4 regions of the Halomonas sp. BL6 genome follow, and region 4 is predicted to be linked to each of the others. Evidence: predicted binding sites of a transcription regulator. Region 4 holds the regulator's gene; each other region holds the start of a gene.

Region 1 (2,201 bases), on a different contig from region 4:
TGGCGACGATGAGCGCAATGTCGAACGCCTTGGCCCCCGGCGTATCGGATTCGAAAATAATGTGAAACAGCCGGGCGCGAAGTCCGTCGGCACCGGGCGTAAGGGGAAAGCTCATTGCATCATCCTGAAGTCGGCTTCATCAATCGGGCAGTGTGGTTAGCGTAGCGCGGTTTCGTGGGCCAAGCGACGGGCCAGATTTAACGCAGCAACGCCGTAGGTCGTCGACGGCATGCCTTGGGCATTCAGCGCGTTGGGCAGTGCTTCTGCCTCGCTGCGCGCTGCACTATCGAGCTGGGGGTGCTGGGCCAACGTATCCAGCGCCTGACGTGCGGCGTTTAGATGCGCAGCGTCGCCGCTATCATGATAGGCGTCCAGCGCGACGGTGGCGCGGTGCAGCCACTCGGCAGGGCGCTTGGCGGTGGGCAGCGGCCAGTGCTGGTGGCCTAGGGCATTGCCCCGCGCTGCCTTGCTGGTATCGGAGGGGCGCAGCGCTATTTGGCTCGCCAACTCGACGGCGAGCGTCCACAGGGCTGCCGGGGCACCGGCTTTCAGTTCCAGCTCCACTTCACGAATCGGCGCTCGCGCGCTGCCGCAGACGATCTCTCCTTCGTCCAGCACCAATTCGATGTCGCTGTCTTGCCACACTAACTGCCAGCTTTTCCGGGTGAAATCGGTGCTGAGCGTCGGGCGCAGCGCTGCGATGCAATCGCCAAGCGCCCCTTGAAACGGAGGCAGCTCTGCCAGCGCCGCCTGGTCGAGAGTGGCTGAGGGAACTTGCCACTCCCACTCCTGTCGGCTGGAGAGTCCGCCACCGCCCTGGCCGGCCGTTTTGACGGTTTGCAGCACTTGCTGATCAATGGTGCGAAGGCGCACCGCCACCCGTGCGGCGGCCAAGTCGCCTGTGGGGGTATCGAAGTAGGTGTTGGCGAGCTGCTGCTGGTGCGGTGGCGTCGCGGCCAGTAACGGATGATGGCACAGCGCATCCGACTGACCGCTGGGCAGGGCCAGCTTGAGCTCCACTTCCGTAGGGGCTGGCGTTTTGGTTGACTCTTTCATGACAATCGCCACCTCGATATTGTGACATTTTGGTTAATTTTTGATGACATTATGAACTTTTCATGACGGCGGCGGGCGCACTCTTTATACTGGCGCCCGCCATTTCCAGGCTCCCCGAAAACAGGCTAAAGGCTATATGGTAACCTCCAACCCTTTTTCCGCGATGTTTGGCCGCTCGCCATTCCAGCCGCTGCTGGCCCACATCGTCAAGGCCAATGAATGTGCCGATCAACTGCTCCCGTTCTTCGAGGCCACGTTGACCGGTGATTGGGATACGGCGGCAGAACTGCGCGAGAACGTGACGCGCTTAGAGCACGACGCCGACACCCTGAAGACAGAGCTGCGGCTGAACTTGCCCAACACCATGTTCCTGCCCGTCTCGCGCTCTGACCTGCTCGATCTGATCAGCGTGCAGGACAAGATCGCCAATAAAGTCCGCGACATTACCGGCATCATGCTGGGCCGTAAAATGCGCGTGCCCGACGTGTTGGCCGAGCCGATGCGTGACTACATGCGTACCAGTGTGGCGTGTGTGGCCCAAGCGCGCCAAGCATTGGAAGAGTTGAAAGACCTGCTGGAGTCCGGCTTTGGTCGCAACGTTTCCGACGTCATGCAGAACATGATCCGCGAACTCCACACCCTCGAACATCAGGCCGACAGCCAGCAGGTGGCGATCCGTCGTCAACTGTTCGAGTTGGAGAGCCAACTGCCGCCGGTGGACGTGATCTTTCTCTACAAGATCATCGAGTGGGTCGGTGAAGTCTCTGACCGCGCAGAGCGCGTGGGCAGCCGCCTGCAGATTTTGACCGCACGCTAAGGGATACTCATGCAGATTATTGCTCAGCACGGTGACATCTTTATCATTCTGGCCTGTTTGTTCGGCTTCTTCATGGCCTGGGGCGTGGGGGCCAACGACGTGGCCAACGCTATGGGCACTTCGGTGGGGTCGAAAGCGATCACCATCAAACAGGCGATCATCATTGCGGTGATCTTCGAGTTCCTGGGAGCGTGGCTGGCGGGTGGCGAGGTGACCAACACCATCCGTAAAGGGATCATCGACCCCGAACTGCTGCAAGAAGACCCGCAACTTTTGGTGTACGGCATGTTGGCGGCGCTATTGGCCGCCGGTACGTGGCTGCTGGTGG
Region 2 (2,201 bases), on a different contig from region 4:
GCCATGAACTTGGTCGAGCATGCGGTCATCTCTAGCGACAAGCCGGTCATGGTGTTCTCCATGGAGATGCCCGCAGAGTCGCTGATGCTACGGATGCTCTCTTCACTGGGGCGCATCGACCAGACGCGCGTTCGCTCGGGCCAGCTGGAAGATGAGGATTGGCCAAGGCTCACATCGGCTGTCAACCTTCTCAAAGACAAACAGCTGTTCATCGATGATACCGCCGCGCTCTCGCCCAATGAGATGCGCTCGCGACTGCGCCGTATCGTGCGTGAGCACGGCAACATGGCGCTGATCATGATTGACTATCTTCAGTTGATGCAGATCCCTGGCTTTTCCGAAAACCGCACGGGGGAAATCTCTGAGATCTCACGCTCTCTGAAAGGTTTGGCAAAGGAGTTCAACTGCCCGGTCGTGGCGCTTTCGCAGCTTAACCGCTCGCTCGAACAGCGCCCCAACAAGCGCCCCGTGATGTCGGATTTGAGGGAGTCGGGCGCGATCGAGCAGGATGCGGACGTCATTGCCTTCGTTTACCGGGATGAGGTGTATAACCCCGACAACCCAGATAACCAGGGCATTGCGGAGCTCATCATCGGTAAGCAGCGTAACGGGCCGATTGGCACCGTTCACATGGCTTTCATTGGTAAATACACGCGCTTCGAGGATTTGGCGCCCGATAGCTATGGCGAGGCGTTTGGCGATTAACTTGAGCGTCATGGGGGAGAACGTATAATGCGCACCCTCATGAGCAGTTCGCCTCGAGCAGATAGAGAGACAGGAGTAACAAATGGCAGGTGGTTTTAGGCGCGGTAACCGCAAACGTCTTCCGAAACTGGAAGGCCGTGGTGAACTCCAGTCGCTAGAGCGCGAAGGCCCTTTCAAAGAGTGGCTGGGCATGCCCGATCTCTATCGCTACTTTTTGGTGGTGGAGGGGGAGAAGTACAGCTACCAAACCGAAGATGCTGAACTCCCCGTCGTGGTAGGCGACAAAGTGGTGTTTCGCTATAAAGAGACCAAAGGTGGGAACTGGATCGATCGTAACTCGCTGGGCAAAGCAATCGACCCCTCCGAGTATCAATAAGTCGACCGTTAGTTGACGATTGAGACAGGAACTCTTCCCTGTTATTGCCGTCTTAGGCAGTTAGTGCCAAGGTAATATGATTGTCATGGAGCCGCTTCATGCTGTGTTCCATGACGATGACCAATAACAGGAGGGAACCATGGAACTGAAAGCGCTGAAACAGTTCGTCGTGAATCACGACAATTTTGAAATCCGTGTGATTACCCATTCGGGTAGTCGTTTTTACCAAGTCGAGCTTGAAAATGTAGAAGGTGAGCGCCACATGTTGATGCAGCGCGGTAAACCGATGCTGTTTCGCTCACTGGATGACGTTTATCTAGAGCTCAAGCGTGCGGGTATCCATCGCGCCTACTTAGTGCAGCACGTGCCTCAAGATGAGGTGATTGGCCGCGACGCTCATTATAGTGCGCCGCTGACCTCGCGTATGCCGCTCGTCTTTTGATCCAGCCGCTGTATTAGCTGACGGTTTTACCCTGTCGTTTTTCCCACCATCGCCCCAGCCGAATACGGCGACGGGCAAAGAAACGGTAGCCTGCATCCATCATGCTGCGCAGGCCCGGTAAGCAAGATAGCTTTACTAGCCGCCGGTAGCCCAACACCGCATAGAGGGCCCGGCTGGCGTCCATCCCGATGAACCACCTCCCTTCTTGATCTTGCAAATGCAGTTGGCCCATCATGGCGTCGAAACTGCGACCGACCTCGTCTGGCTTGAACTCGCTGCTCTGAATATCGACCAGCCGAACGCGAGACCGATGGCGGTGTTTGGCGAGCCAAGCGACTTCCACTCGGCAAAAGGGGCAGTCCCCGTCATGGTAGAGCGTGACCGGAGCCTGGGCATCCAGCGCTGCGAAACGGCTCATGAGCGGTTCTCCGAGTCAGATGTAGAGGAAGCGTGTTGGGCAGCAGAGGCATAGCCCTTCGTATGCGCCGGTTGGCCGTAGCCTTTACTGGTCGGCAGTTTGGCAAGGAATTGCTCGGCCTGCTGGCGAATGGCCTCGCGCTTCTCCTCTTTCATGCGTCCTAACGAGCCATAAATGAGCTTCATTCGTGGATTACGGTTGAGCCGTTCCGCATTGGTTTCCAAAAAGTGCCAGTAAAGACTGTTGAAAGGGCAGGCTTT
Region 3 (2,201 bases), on a different contig from region 4:
AGTTCAGGGTTCAGATTGTGCGCCAGACCGTAGGCCGTCGTGGGGAAGGTTTCAGAGGTATAGATGACGTTGTAATCATCTTCGCTCACCACGTCGCGCGACAGCATGCGTTTGGCGACGGAGTTGGCAATGGCGGCCGCGTCGTAATCTTTGTTCACGACGCCTAGGATGGAGTTGTCGTGAGAGCCCGAAAAGGCGGTTTCGAAGTCTTCACCCGCTTCCAGGCCGTACTCGGAGCGCAGCAGCGCGGAGGGAGCGCGAAAACCGGAGTTGGACGTTTCGGAGGTAAACGCCAGTTGACGACCGGCCAAGTCTTCCACCGTCTCGATGCCGCTATCGGGGTAGGTGATGATTTCCATCTCGTAGCCGAAGCTACCGTCTTCTGCCGCCATCATGGCAAAGGGACGGAAGCCACCGCAGTTGACCGCCACCGGCACACCGCCAGTGTTGAAGCCCGCCACGTGCAAGCGTCCTGCGCGCAGGGCTTCCTGCTGGGCAGCGTTGGACTGCACGGGGAAGAACTGGACGTTTTTACCGGTAGCGTCGCTCAGATGGTCCAGAAAATCGGCCCAAACATCGGCATAAACAGCGGGATCTTCCACCGGCGTATAAGCAAATACCAGCGTATCGGGATCGACCCACTGCGACTCGTCGCTGGGCACGTCGGCGATCATGTCGCCGTCGCTGTCCGTGTAGCGTGAAGAGAGGTCAGCCGAGGCAGACACCGCTGCCAGTGAAAAAGCGCCTACGACAGCGGCGCTCAACAGCGTACGAGAGAAAGAGACAGAGTGCATGTGCATGGCATCACCTAAGCGAGTTATGAAGTGTTCATGCCATAGTGGCGGGCCAATATGACAGCAGCGGGACACTCCCGTGACGCTTGGATGACGACGACATGACGACCTACTGGGCTTCTCCGGTGCAGCAGCCCCGCCGCTCGACGAACAGACTGTTGCCCGCGATTTTTTTGGCCTGATGCTTTAGCTCTGATAGCTGCGCGGCGATATCCAGCGCCTTGCAGGGCGCTGGGTCAGTAATTGGCTTGACCGCAATCGAGACGCTGACAAAGGGGAAGAACGTCACGCCCCCTTGTCGGCTTTCAATGGAAATTCCCCCCTGCAGCCGATCACTCTCCTCATAAAATCCCGGCGCCAGCACTTCGAAAGAGTGGAGAATTTGCTCGCAGACGTTTTGCCAGTGCTCTAACGGCAGCAGCATCATGAAATCGTCGCCACCGATATGCCCAATAAAGCCCCCCGCGCTCTCCACTTGAGCCTGGAGCAGCCGTGAGAGCGAAATGATCACGTGGTCACCGCGAGCATAGCCATAGGCATCGTTAAACGCTTTGAAGTTGTCCAGATCGACGTATGCCGCCGCGAACCCACGCTCTTCGGATAAATACGCCGCCAGGGTTTCGTTGATCAAAATATTGCCGGGCAGCCCGGTAAGAGGGTTGGCATGGCGCGCTTGACGCACTTGAATCGCGGTAATCTCCCGCAGCAGATCGACGATATTGCCCATGCCCAGGTAGTGACCGTCACCGCCGACGATGACGAAATCTTCCTGTTCGATATCGCGGCTGTCGGTGAGCTGTTGACTCAGGGCTTCTAAAGAGAGCTCTGCGTCCGCGACGATCATTTTAGGATCGGCGATATCTAACACGCGACGTTTAGCATACAGCGCGTGGCCGTACTGATTGGCAAACAGCGTCAAAAAAGCGTTGCGGCGGACCACTGCCACAGGGACCCTCTCTTCCACCACCGCCACGCAGCGCAGCTTAGGGTCTTCGCGAAAGCGTTCAGCCAGCGCGGGCACTAAACAACTTGCCGGGATGCTCTCGATGGGACGCAAGATGGAGTGCGCCGTGCGTCCCGCCGGGCCTTTGAGCTGGGTGGTGGCGGGCAATAGCGTATTAAGCTGCATGGGTGGCTGAGGGCTCGGCCGAGCAAAATAGAACCCTTGCAGCAGTGCCAGCCCGCGATCGAGTTCCCATAGGCAGAGATGCTCGGCCGCCGTTTCGACCCCCTCGGCAATGAGCTGGCAATCGAGGCTGCGGGCGACATCCAAAATCGAGCGCAGAAACTCGCGCTTGGCGGGTTCCTGATCGATCCCAGAAATAAAATGACGGTCAAGCTTGACGAAATCGGGCCGTAGCTCCGACCAGTGGCGAAGACTCGAGTGACCAGCCCCCAAATCGTCCA
Region 4 (2,201 bases):
ACGTGCTATGGACAGTGGCCTACGACACCCAATACGCCATGGTCGATCGCGATGACGACCTGAAGATCGGCATCAAATCCACGGCGGTGCTGTTTGGCAGTGCCGACCGTCTCATCATTGGCTTGCTGCAGCTTGCCACCCTGGCGTTGTTGATTTGGGTGGGGCTGATGGCGAGCCTGGGCGGTTTCTTCTGGCTCGGTGTGGTCGGAATGGCGGCAACCTTTGCCCATCAACAGCGTTTGATCGTTCACCGGGAGCGTGATCGCTGTTTCCAAGCGTTTTTGAATAATCACTGGTCGGGGCTCTTGGTCTTTGCCGGCATTGCTCTAAGCGAGTGGCCCGTGGCTGGCTAATATTGCTGGGTGTCATAGAATTGTCATTAAGTCATGGTGTTATCGTCACAGACATGTCACTGAACCGTTTTCGCATACATGAGCTTTCTTAGCACACCGTGAGGCCCTGGAATGACCGCCAAGACCGTACTGATCGTCGATGATGAGGCGCCCATTCGCGAGATGATCGCTGTGGCGCTGGAAATGGCTGACTATCGCGTGCTTGAAGCGGATAACGCCCAGGATGCCCACGCGATGGTCGTAGATCATCAGCCCGACCTGCTGCTGCTGGACTGGATGATGCCTGGCACCAGCGGCATCGAATTGGCACGCCGTCTCAAGCGCGAAGAGGCTACTGCGGAACTGCCGATCATCATGCTGACCGCCAAGGGCGAAGAGGATAATAAGATCCAAGGTCTGGAAGCGGGCGCCGACGATTACATCACCAAGCCGTTTTCGCCCCGTGAGCTGGTAGCGCGCCTGAAAGCCGTTCTGCGTCGGGCGACCCCGCGCGGCGTGGAAGATCCCATCGAAATCAATGGGCTGCTGTTAGACCCGGTGAGCCATCGTGTTAGCGCGCATGGCAAGGCGCTAGAGATGGGCCCTACCGAGTATCGATTACTGCAGTTTTTCATGACCCACCAAGAGCGTGCCTATACCCGTAGCCAGCTTCTCGATCAGGTGTGGGGCGGCAACGTGTACGTAGAGGAGCGCACGGTGGACGTGCACATTCGCCGGTTGCGTAAGGCGCTAGGGGAGGCGCACCAGAATTTGATTCAAACAGTGCGGGGCACTGGGTATCGTTTCTCTGCTCGGGTGTAGTCGTGCGCCTGTGGAGCCGTGAATGGTGGCGCATTACCTGGCTGGCGCTATTGGGCATGTGCCTGGGGTGGCTGGTGGGGTATCCCGGTGTGGGGCTCGCCGCTGGCCTCTTATTCTGTTTGATTTATCACTTGCGCCAATTAAAGGCGCTGTTCCAATGGCTGACGCTTCACCCTCACGATGAGCCGCCCGCGGCAACGGGGCTTTGGGGTGAGCTTTTCGATCGTCTCTACCGCTATCAAAAGAGCCAACGCATCACGCAAAGCCGCCTGCGGGCGACCCTTGCGCGTATTCAGGAATCCTCGGAAGCGATGCGTGATAGCGTCGTGATGCTGGATCGGCATGGTGATTTAGAGTGGTGGAACAGCGCGGCTACCGAGATGTTGGGCCTGCAAACCGCCCATGACCGCGGGCAGCATATTACCAACTTGCTGCGCGACCCACGCTTCATTAGCTACTTCAATGCCCGGGAGTATGGCGAGCCGCTAACACTCACCTCACCCATCGATGAGCGGCGTATTCTGCAGTATCAAATCACGCTCTATGGTGATGACGAGCGCTTGGTCATGGCCCGGGACATTACGCGCTTGCATCGCCTCGAACAGATGCGCCGTGACTTCGTGGCCAACGTGTCTCACGAGCTGCGTACACCGCTGACCGTGCTGTCGGGCTACTTGGAAACCTATGGCGATTTGAAAGAGCTGCTGCCGCCCCGTTTGGGCAAAGGCATCGGTCAAATGGAGGAGCAGACCAAGCGCATGCAGAACTTGGTCAACGACCTGCTACTACTCTCTAGGCTCGAAATCGATCGAGGGGGAGAAGATCACCAGCCGCTTGCCGTCGGGCCGATGCTGGAGAGTATTCGCCGCGATGCGCTGGCGCTGTCTCACCAGCAACACAGCGTGCAGATCGTACTCGATTGCGAAGCGCGCCTAATCGGCAGTGAGCAGGAGCTGCGCAGTGCGATCTCCAACTTGGCATTCAACGCAGTGCGCTATACGCCGGAGGGAAGTCAAATCACGCTCCGCTGGGCGGCTCTGCCCAATG

What was found. Region 4 encodes PhoB, which activates phosphate uptake and scavenging genes when phosphate is short. Its sites were predicted from a motif close to TGTCATANNNNTGTCANA; they were not measured.
Region 1: FHJ80_RS00750 (CYTH domain-containing protein) is a predicted target of PhoB. The motif match lies at 1,088-1,105, and genes of this name have one in related genera.
Region 2: FHJ80_RS09445 (DUF6482 family protein) is a predicted target of PhoB. The motif match lies at 1,152-1,169, and genes of this name have one in related genera.
Region 3: phnD (phosphate/phosphite/phosphonate ABC transporter substrate-binding protein) is a predicted target of PhoB. The motif match lies at 851-868, and genes of this name have one in related genera.

Annotation. Positions count from the first base shown of each region.
Region 1 covers NZ_VDGL01000001.1:165,080-167,280, forward strand. The annotation lists gene FHJ80_RS00745 (ion transporter) at 1-115, opposite strand, end outside; gene FHJ80_RS00750 (CYTH domain-containing protein) at 157-1,056, opposite strand; gene FHJ80_RS00755 (TIGR00153 family protein) at 1,193-1,873, shown strand; gene FHJ80_RS00760 (inorganic phosphate transporter) at 1,883-2,201, shown strand, end outside.
Region 2 covers NZ_VDGL01000003.1:596,774-598,974, forward strand. The annotation lists gene dnaB (replicative DNA helicase) at 1-705, shown strand, start outside; gene FHJ80_RS09440 (hypothetical protein) at 788-1,081, shown strand; gene FHJ80_RS09445 (DUF6482 family protein) at 1,221-1,523, shown strand; gene FHJ80_RS09450 (thiol-disulfide oxidoreductase DCC family protein) at 1,537-1,941, opposite strand; gene FHJ80_RS09455 (cryptochrome/photolyase family protein) at 1,938-2,201, opposite strand, start outside.
Region 3 covers NZ_VDGL01000006.1:193,139-195,339, reverse strand. The annotation lists gene phnD (phosphate/phosphite/phosphonate ABC transporter substrate-binding protein) at 1-794, opposite strand, end outside; gene FHJ80_RS13940 (bifunctional diguanylate cyclase/phosphodiesterase) at 904-2,201, opposite strand, start outside.
Region 4 covers NZ_VDGL01000002.1:535,522-537,722, reverse strand. The annotation lists gene ubiA (4-hydroxybenzoate octaprenyltransferase) at 1-353, shown strand, start outside; gene phoB (phosphate regulon transcriptional regulator PhoB) at 465-1,154, shown strand; gene phoR (phosphate regulon sensor histidine kinase PhoR) at 1,157-2,201, shown strand, end outside.